DNA from 3 places in the Paenibacillus sp. 01T443 genome. Region 2 is predicted to be linked to each of the others. Evidence: riboswitches for the same ligand, from Rfam matches in the RefSeq annotation. Region 2 holds a riboswitch; each other region holds the start of a gene.

Region 1 (3,115 bases), on a different contig from region 2:
AACGTTCCGAGCAGCAAGAAACCTTGCATTTGCTGGCGACGGGAATCGCGTTTGGCTTCCTTCCCTGCGGATTGACTTACGCGATGCAGATGACAGCCGCCTCTACCGGCTCCGGGCTGGAAGGTGCGGCTGTCATGGCGTTATTCGGCTTATCCACTTTTCCCGCATTAGCGCTTGCTGCATCTGTCGCAGCCTTCGCAAACAAAAAATGGCGCAGGTTTATGCGCAAAGCAAGCCTGGTGACAGCTATTGCGGTCGGCGTTATTTCAATTTTGCGCGGTCTTGCTGTTAATGGTTTGATTCCATCGATCAACCCGTGGTTGTGGTAGACGTTCTAGTGGACTGCTCGTAGGAGCCTAACGATGGTATAGGTATGATCAGACATCTCAAGCGTTAGGGTAGCCTTCCAAGTACCTGCCATTAATGGAACGCCATCACCTTCGTATTTTCCGGGTGCAGATTCGTCCATGTTGAATTCATAATCGCCGCAAACCATATCGAGCATTTCAAGCTTTACGTGTAAGGACGCGCCTTTAACGGGGCTTCCATTCAGATCGGTCAAATCGATTATAAAGCTATTGCGGTGAAGTGCTTTGGCCGGGTATGCGTCAATTGTCCAAATGATATTTCCTTCTTCGAAAGCATGCTCAGTAACAGGCGGAGGCGCTTCATCGCCCGGGCGAAGCCAAATAAATGCTATACCGGCAAGCAGCGCAATGATTATGAAAAAAAAGACGAACTTGAATAGTGACGAATGTTCTTTATGATGCGGCAGCATGTTGCTTAACCTCCTTCGTGCGACTGTATTGGATAAAGCACTTTTAAGTTACCTATGCAGTAATTCTATGAAGCAGAACGTAATAGATCAGGGTTAGGAGTGCCAATTGTATTGGACAAAATCAAAAGGACAGTGTATATTAACAACGGATAATTTCATAGTTTATAGACAGGTGCGGATAAGAGTTTGTCCGATAAGGAAGCGATAGCTTATTGGAACTCATTGATGCTTAATAGGGAAGCCCGGTTTAAATCCGGCACGGACCCGCCACTGTAAGGCAGCGCAGCAGTAATATAGATGTACTGTGCTAGCCGAGTCAGAAAATCTGCCTGTCTAAATTAAACACTTAAACCTACGTGGACTTAGGTACAGTGTTGGAGAAGCTTATCGCTTAGCTGTTTTTGGGAAAAGCGTATGATAGCATTTCTGGCACATTAGCCAGGGATGCTTTTTTTATTTATACGAAATAAATGATTAGGGGTGCAGTGAAAGATGAATGGAATTAACCGCAATATGATGAAAATACTGCTTGGCTTGCTTCTCACCATGATGCTTATCGTTACGAGCGCGTGCGGGGCTGACAAGAATGCAGTAAACCAGAACAATCAACAAGGGGCCAATACGGAGCAGGAAGCGTCGACTGAGCCAACGCCAGCTGCGAATACGACGGTATATCCTTTGACGATTAAAGATGATACCGGAACAGAAATTACTTTTGAAAAACAGCCAACCAAGGTCATTACGCTTGTACCAAGTGAAACGGAAACGATTTATGCCATTGGCTCGGGAGAGCAAGTCGTAGGTGTCGATCAATGGAGCGATTATCCGGAAGAGGCTGCTTCGAAGCCGAAGGTTGGCGATATGACAACCAATATAGAAGCTGTCGTAGCCTTGAATCCCGATCTCGTGCTTGCTTCATCGTCACTGAATACAGATGCAATTACCAAGCTGCGCGAGCTGAAAATTGCGGTGTATGCGACTGATCCGCTTACCTATGATGCAGTTATTGCCAAAATCGAAAATTTAGGTCATATTATGAATAAACAATCCGAAGCTAAGGCCGTAGCTGATCATATGCGCGATGTAAAGCAGCAGGTATCGGATGCTGTAAAAGATGTAGAGAAAAAGAAGGTATATTTAGAATTTTCACCGGGCTGGACGGTTGGCTCGGGCACTTTCCTTGATGAGCTGCTGAGCTTGGCTGGAGGTAACAACATCTCTGCTGGTTCTTCTGGCTGGTACGAGGTTAACGCTGAAGAAGTTGTGACACAAAACCCGGCACTCATTATTTACCCTGATCTGAAGGAGGACCCGAATCCGATCGTTGTTGGTATCGAGAGCCGCCCAGGCTGGGATGTCATCGATGCGGTGAAGAACAAGCAAATGTTTGCAGTGACCGAAAATCCGCTCGTCCGCGTAGGTCCGCGACTGGCAGACGGTTTGCTCGAGCTTGCCAAAGTGATTCATCCGGATCTCGTAAAATAATCCTATGACCTATAAATTAGCTTGGTATGGAGGAGCAGCTATGCTCCTTCTTGCTGTTTCTATCGTTGTTAGTTTAACTATTGGTTCGTCCGGGATCTCGGTTCGCGATGTATGGGGCATTTTGCTGCACCAGCTGCCTTGGCTTTCGGACAACCAAACTTCTTATTCACCTGGGGAAATTGCTATTGTCACGCAGGTAAGACTCTCGCGTGTGCTGCTTGCCGTGCTTGTCGGCGCTTGTCTTGCGCTTGCGGGTACAGGTTTTCAAGGGGTGCTGCGCAATCCATTAGCTGATCCTTATACGCTTGGCGTTGCCTCTGGCAGCTCGGTAGGTGCGGCATTCATCATTTTGTTCGGACTTCAAACCGTACTCGGCATGTGGACGATTCCGCTTGTAGCCTTCGGAACAGGTACCGTTACGCTGTTAGGTGTTTTTTGGCTGTCACGTAATAAAGGGGTTATGCATATTGAAACGCTTATTCTTTCCGGGGTCATCATTCAATCCTTTTTAGGCGCTTTTGTTTCCTTTATGGTTTCCATGTCTGAGGGTGTAGTCAATCAAATCTTATTTTGGTTAATGGGATCGCTAGCCATGAGAAGCTGGGAAAACGTATATATGCTAATCCCGTTTCTTGCGCTCGGCTTCCCTCTGCTGCTTGCCTACGGCCAATCGCTTAACTTATTTGTTTTAGGAGAGCGGCATGCGGCCCATCTAGGCATAAACGTTGAACGAACGAAGCTGGTTGTGTTAATCAGCTCGACGCTGCTTACGGCGGCGGCTGTTTCTGTGTCCGGCGTAATTGGCTTCGTCGGCTTAGTTGTCCCTCATCTGATTCGTCTGCTGGTGGGCCC
Region 2 (3,115 bases):
TGCTTCAATGGTTCTCAACAAGGCAGCTGTTTATAGCTGCGGTAAGCTTTTCGGTGCTAGGCACGCTTGTAGCAGCGCTTGCTCCAAGCTTCGAAGTGCTCATGGCTGCGCGCGTCATTCAAGCCATCGGGACGGCACTGCTTTTGCCGCTTATGTTTAATACGATACTTATTATTTTCCCGCCTGAGAAGAGAGGAGCGGCGATGGGCGTAATCGGGCTTGTTATTATGGTTGCCCCCGCGGTTGGACCGACGATTGCCGGACTTCTCATTGAAAATCTGAGCTGGCATTATATTTTCTGGCTGTCGCTTCCTTTCTTAATCATAGCCCTTGTTTTTGGAATCTTCTATATGCAAAATGTGTCCACGATTACTAAACCAAAAATCGATGTTTTCTCACTTGTATTTTCGACCATTGGCTTCGGAGGAATCGTGTTTGCATTCAGCAGCGCAGGTGAAGGTGAAGGCGGGTGGAGCAGCACGAAGGTTGTAACATTTATGATCATTGGTATCGTCGCGCTAATCGTTTTTGCTATTCGTCAACTGACGATGAAACAGCCGATGATGAACTTGCGAGCCTTTAAGCATCCGATGTTCGTTGTGGGAACACTGATGGTATTTATTTGCATGATGGTTATTTTATCCTCTATGCTCGTTTTACCGATGTATTTGATCAGCGGGCTGGGTCTTAGCGCTCTCACGGCTGGTCTAGTCTTATTGCCGGGCGGACTCATCAACGGCATTTTGTCGCCTGTAATGGGCAGCTTGTTTGATAAATTCGGTCCAAAATGGCTCGTCATTCCGGGGCTTGTTATCCTTGCAGCTGTGCTTTGGTTCTTTACCGGTATTACGACGGCTTCGACGCTCGCGCTCATCATCGTGCTTCATTCTTGCTTGATGATAGGGATCTCGATGGTTTGGATGCCGTCGCAAACCAATGGCCTTAACCAGCTTCCACGTGAACTGTATCCTGACGGCACAGCAATTATGAACACGCTGCAGCAAGTGGCGGGAGCCATAGGCACAGCGGTAGCAGTTAGCATTATGACTGCTGGGATGAACAGCTTTATGAAGGATGTATCGGATCCGGCTGATCCGGCAAATGCGCCGCTAGCATTAACGTCGGGTATACAGGATGCGTTTATTTTTGCCATGGTCGTTGCGGTCATTGGTCTAATTGTCGCTTTCTTCATTAAACGGGTTCATGTGGCCAAGCAGCATTAAATCCTGTATAGACAAACCCCCTTAATCCCGATATGATTGATTAAATAATCGAATATTTGTTAAGAGAAGGTGCAAACAGAAGCTAGCTTTTTGTTTGCTTAAAAGGGAAGTCCGGTATCACGCCGGCGCGGTCCCGCCACTGTATGTGAAGAGCGTTTCTCTGAATTTACCACTGTCTGCCGTTAGGATGGGAAGGTAGTGAAACGCGTTGACGCACGAGCCAGGAGACCTGCCTTTTCTTATTTTGCTTCTCATTCTTCGGGGGTAAGGATGGCGAGCGCAACCGTTAGGCAAAGCGCATGATGTTTATTTTATATGCAGCTGCTAATCTTTCATTTGACATGCAGATCCCCTCTAAGCAGGGGATCTTTTTTTTGTTTTTGCAGCCAAACGGCAGTGAGACGAGGAAGCGTGTGCATGAAATAAGAAATGGATAAAGGGAGTAGGAAGGCAATGATGGCAAAGAAAAGCAATCGATGGTTACCCATCTTTTTCATTTGGCTGCTGATTGTGGGCGCGTTAGTCGGCTGCGCGAATTCGGGAACTAATGGAAATACGTCAAGCAATCAAACGCAGGCGGGCAATGCTTCACAAGTGCCGCAACAATCCGATGATGCCGGCGGCGGTCAGCCAAGCGGCGGAAGTAAGGAAGAGGAAGCGGCCAGTCCGTCTCCGTCTGCGGAACCGACGGCATCAACGCCTGCCATCGCGGAACCTGACGCGGATAAAAAACCAGAAAAGGATAACGCAAGCGAGAAACCTGCTGTATCTGTGAAACCGGCGACGCCGTCGGTTTCACCGGGAACTGGTGATCAGAAGGCGACGCCTTCGCCAAAGCCGCAAGTGACGGAAAAGACTGTCCAGGCACCGTCTGCCTCACCGGCCGAAACTGCGGAGCCGATTAGCTCGGTTACAATATCCATCGTAGCGGACGAAGAAACAGGCACTGTACTTGCAGCTACGGCCGTCGAGCTAAAGAAAGATGATACCGTGCTTGAGGTGCTAAAGAGAACCACCCGGAAAAACAAAATTCAAATGGAATATAGAGGCGCAAAGGCTGCTGCATATATTGAAGGCATTGATAATTTGTATGAATTCGATCTCGGCGCAAAGAGCGGATGGATGTACAGGGTGAACGGCGAGTTTCCAAACAAAAGCGCAGGCGCCTATAAGCTCAAAGACGGCGATGTCATTGAATGGCTGTATACCGTTGATCTCGGCAAGGATCTGGGAGCTGAAGTGGAATGAACAATGCCTTCAGCTCCATTCATCCGATTACCAGCTTCAGCTATTATGCGGGTGTCATTACATTCAGCATGCTGTTATTTCATCCGATATTCCTCATGACCTCGCTTGCTGCGATTACGGCTATTATTGTCATTCATGGAGAAGGGAAGCGGCTGCTTAAGCTGCTTCCCTATTATGTTCTTATGGGCGGCTCCGTTGCTGTTCTCAACCCGCTGTTCTCCCACCGGGGCAGGCATATTCTATTTTATTTTATGGATCAGCCGATAACGCTGGAAGCGATCTTGTATGGCGTGACGATGATGCTCTCGTTATTATGTATTTTGCTTGCGTTCGTTTCCTTTCAACAAATCGTCACCACAGATAAATGGATGTACTTGTTCTCGAGAGTTGCTCCGCGCACGTCGCTGTTAACCTCCATGTCGATCCGCTTCGTGCCGCTTTTCTTACGAAGGCTGGAGCAAATTACGACTGTGCAGCGGATGAAGGGGGTGTCCATTCATGAGGGCAGCCTTAAAAAACGAAGCAAGGACGGCATGCTGCTCGTTCGCGTTCTGTTGACCTGGTCTTTGGAGGAGGCGCTGCAGACAGCGGATTCCATGAAAGCGAGAGGTTACGGCGCAGCCAAACGAAGCTCATACGTTATC
Region 3 (3,115 bases), on a different contig from region 2:
CTCGGTCTAAATGTTTTTTGGAAATATTTGGACGAATGGTCTTGTAGAAGCTAAGAATAATAAAAGTTCGGTCAGAGTTCTACGTTGTAGTTACTGCAATGTATGGACAAAAAACGAGTTGGATCGAGGTGTACAATGCAGTTTCTGCAATGGGAGTGCCTATTTTTGAGCGATTAGGAACGTGTGGCGTCTATTCTGCTGTAGTAAATGCATTGTAGCTAAAATAAAGAAGCGTATACCGTAATTCTGCTGCAGAAACTGCAGTGTACCGGAGCGGCTGGCGGCTAAGAGGATGCCCTGGATTTGCGAGACTAAAGCCCTACGGATACACGATGCTTAAAACGCATTTAGAGAAATTGAAAGCCGCACTTGGAAAGCTGCCGGGAACAATCATCGCAGATGCTGGATAGGGCGGAGAAGAGAACTAGGCTTACCTAGAACAGGGAGAGCTTGAGGCGTTGGTCAAACACAGCTCGTATCATAAGGAAAAATCGAAGAAATGGCAAACGGACATCAGTGAGCTCGACAATGGACATTACGACGAGGAAGAAGATACGTGGACATGCGCGAATGGACAGAAACTTGTCTTTCGCTATGAAAGTAAAGATATAACAGAAAGTGGATTTGAAATCCGACATCGTCATTACCGCAGTGTGAGCTGTGAAGGGTGCCCCATCAATCCCGCTAGTACGAAGGCGCAAGGCGACCGAGAGGTTCGAGTCAGTCTGAGATACATGCGTTACAAGCAGCGGGTGCAGGAAAAGCTGCGCAGCGAGGAAGGTTATGCGTTGTCGGCGAGACGAATGATTGAACCCGAAAGTGTATTCGGGCAGATGAAGACTAACCGGGGATTCCGGCGGTCCCTGCTTCGCGGCTTGTCAAAAGTAAGCCTAGAGGTCGGGTGGCTTTCGCTTGCCCATAATCTACTTAAGCAAGCAGCCATAGACCAGAACAGAAAAATAGCGCAACAGGAATAGCCCACTGCAGCGCTATTTTTTCATGTTTTCCAACACTTCTGTTCAAAGCGAGCTCTCTCTCCAGCGAGCTTACTACTATTGGGACAGCCCCTTTGGGTTGCAGGGTATGCGGGAAGAGCCGATGCATGCTCAGCTTCTAGGGGCCCACAGCATGATAGAGACGCCAACGACACAAATGACGGCTCCGAGCCAATCATAAAAATCAGGCGTTTTTTTATCGATAAGCCAGCCCCACAGGACAGCGAGAATAATAAAAACTCCGCCGTATGCCGCGTACACCCGCCCAAAAGAAGGAAAGCTCTGCAGAGTCGGGATGACGCCGTATGCAATCAGAATTAGACTGCCGGCTACACCGAACCAAAGAGGCTTGGACTCTCGGAGCCACAGCCAAACCAGATAGCCGCCGCCAATTTCAGCTAGTCCCGCAATAACAAATAGGAAAATCGTAAATAGCATGGAACCCTCTCCTTTTATAAATCTATATAAGCCGAACGAGTGATGGAATAGTAGTGCTGCATCGATATGCATTGAAAAAAAACAAACTGGACCTTTGTCTAATCTACAAATTTTTGATACAATTCACAAGTCTGATACTTACAATTTCATAGAATAGCTAGTATGGTGCTGCCGTGAAGTAACTATTCGCAAGCAGCTTAATAGGGAAGTTCGGTCAAAGTCCGACGCGGTCCCGCCACTGTATCGCAGAGCTGACAATCATTTTATCCACTGTCCGGTTAGGACGGGAAGGGGATAGTCGAGCAATGAAGCGAAGCCAGGAGACCTGCCATAAGAGTGCTCTATAATTCTCACGAGGATGGGAGGGAGATGTTTATTCGTGCTTCAGCTATAGGTATTTCCTATGCTTTTTTACGCACGTGACAGCCCCAACATCTTTCCAAAAGCGGAAGATGTTTTTTTATTGCCAAAAATGAACCAAAAGGAGAGAAAACATTGCTTACTTTGAAAACATTCCTAAGAAAAAGCTTGCCTGCAATTTTAAGTTTTGTTTTAATCTTTAGTTTAATTGCGCCCCAAGTCAGTAAAGCGGCCGATCACACTGGAAACGCTGCTTTAAATGAAATGATTGGGAAAACAGTGAATCATTTTAAAAATAAAAATGAAACATTGGAATCCTGGTGGGAGATTGTCGCGCTGTGGGGGGCTGGAGAAAATCTGCAGGACGGCAGCTGGAAACTGCCTAGCTGGAAGACGATAGATCCAAAATCTACCGTATCCGGAACCGAGTATATCCGATTTATTTTTGCATTGCTCGCAATGGGGGAGGATCCGGCTCGTGCTTGGGACACCAACCGTAACCTATACGCAGAGCTGGCCGCGCAGCAAGACGGAGCAACCGGTGCATTTGGTTCCACGAACAAGCACATGTGGGCGATGCTTGCGCTCGATACGGGCGCAAAGCTGGGCAGTGATGTGGGCGTGTGGAATGCAGCCGCAAAACAAAAGGCATTAGACTTTTTATTGAGTAAACAGCTTAGCGACGGCGGCTTCGCATTTTTTGGAAGTACTTCTGACTCTGATATGACGGGAATGGGTCTGCTTGCGCTAGGAAACTATCAGAATGATAGCGCCGTGCAGCAGTCTATTGCAAGAATAAAGGCATTTTTGAAAACAAAGCAGTTAAACAATGAGCAAGTCATGTACGGAGCAAATTCAAACAGCATGTCCGCCGTAGTCTCGGGTTTGACTGCCATTAACGAGGATGTATTGTCTGATCCTTGGACGGCCAATGGCAAAAGCGTTCTCGATTCATTTGTGCTTTATCAACTGCAGGATGGCACTTTCAAATGGAATGAGAGCGACATTAAAGGCAATGGTATGGCTACCGAACAAGCACTGATTGCCCTCACCGATATCCAGCAACTGAAAAGCGTGTGGTACCGCTTTGGTGAAATCAAACAGCCAGTTTCGGTAAGCGTTAAAGTCGACGGCATCACGGATAGTATCTATACCAAGCAAGCCGTCTCGGTATCGCAAATCAAAAACCAGGCAACGGCGCTTGATGCGCTTAAGACCGCCCTTGATCAAGCGAATCCGAAAATCAGCTACAAAATCGTAGACAGCAGCTTCGGTGCTTACGTTCAAGGCATTGATGGCCAAGATGCGGGCACATTAGGCGG

Evidence for each region. A riboswitch is a leader RNA that binds a small molecule or an ion and turns the genes downstream of it on or off. The one in region 2 is predicted to bind cobalamin.
Region 1: it holds a riboswitch for cobalamin, as region 2 does, so the genes downstream of both, AC1DLI_RS28950 (ABC transporter substrate-binding protein) here and AC1DLI_RS19335 (DUF4430 domain-containing protein) in region 2, are expected to answer to the same signal.
Region 3: it holds a riboswitch for cobalamin, as region 2 does, so the genes downstream of both, AC1DLI_RS25545 (DUF4430 domain-containing protein) here and AC1DLI_RS19335 (DUF4430 domain-containing protein) in region 2, are expected to answer to the same signal.

The regions. Positions count from the first base shown of each region.
Region 1 covers NZ_JBFTPE010000024.1:65,606-68,720, reverse strand. Annotated here, with positions in the region: gene AC1DLI_RS28960 (sulfite exporter TauE/SafE family protein) at 1-329, shown strand, start outside; gene AC1DLI_RS28955 (FixH family protein) at 335-778, opposite strand; cobalamin riboswitch at 968-1,125, shown strand; gene AC1DLI_RS28950 (ABC transporter substrate-binding protein) at 1,271-2,263, shown strand; gene AC1DLI_RS28945 (FecCD family ABC transporter permease) at 2,268-3,115, shown strand, end outside.
Region 2 covers NZ_JBFTPE010000009.1:236,395-239,509, forward strand. Annotated here, with positions in the region: gene lmr(B) (lincomycin efflux MFS transporter Lmr(B)) at 1-1,223, shown strand, start outside; cobalamin riboswitch at 1,274-1,474, shown strand; gene AC1DLI_RS19335 (DUF4430 domain-containing protein) at 1,677-2,471, shown strand; gene AC1DLI_RS19340 (energy-coupling factor transporter transmembrane component T) at 2,468-3,115, shown strand, end outside.
Region 3 covers NZ_JBFTPE010000016.1:122,542-125,656, reverse strand. Annotated here, with positions in the region: partial or broken gene AC1DLI_RS25555 (transposase) at 319-977, shown strand; gene AC1DLI_RS25550 (YnfA family protein) at 1,107-1,433, opposite strand; cobalamin riboswitch at 1,580-1,780, shown strand; gene AC1DLI_RS25545 (DUF4430 domain-containing protein) at 1,929-3,115, shown strand, end outside.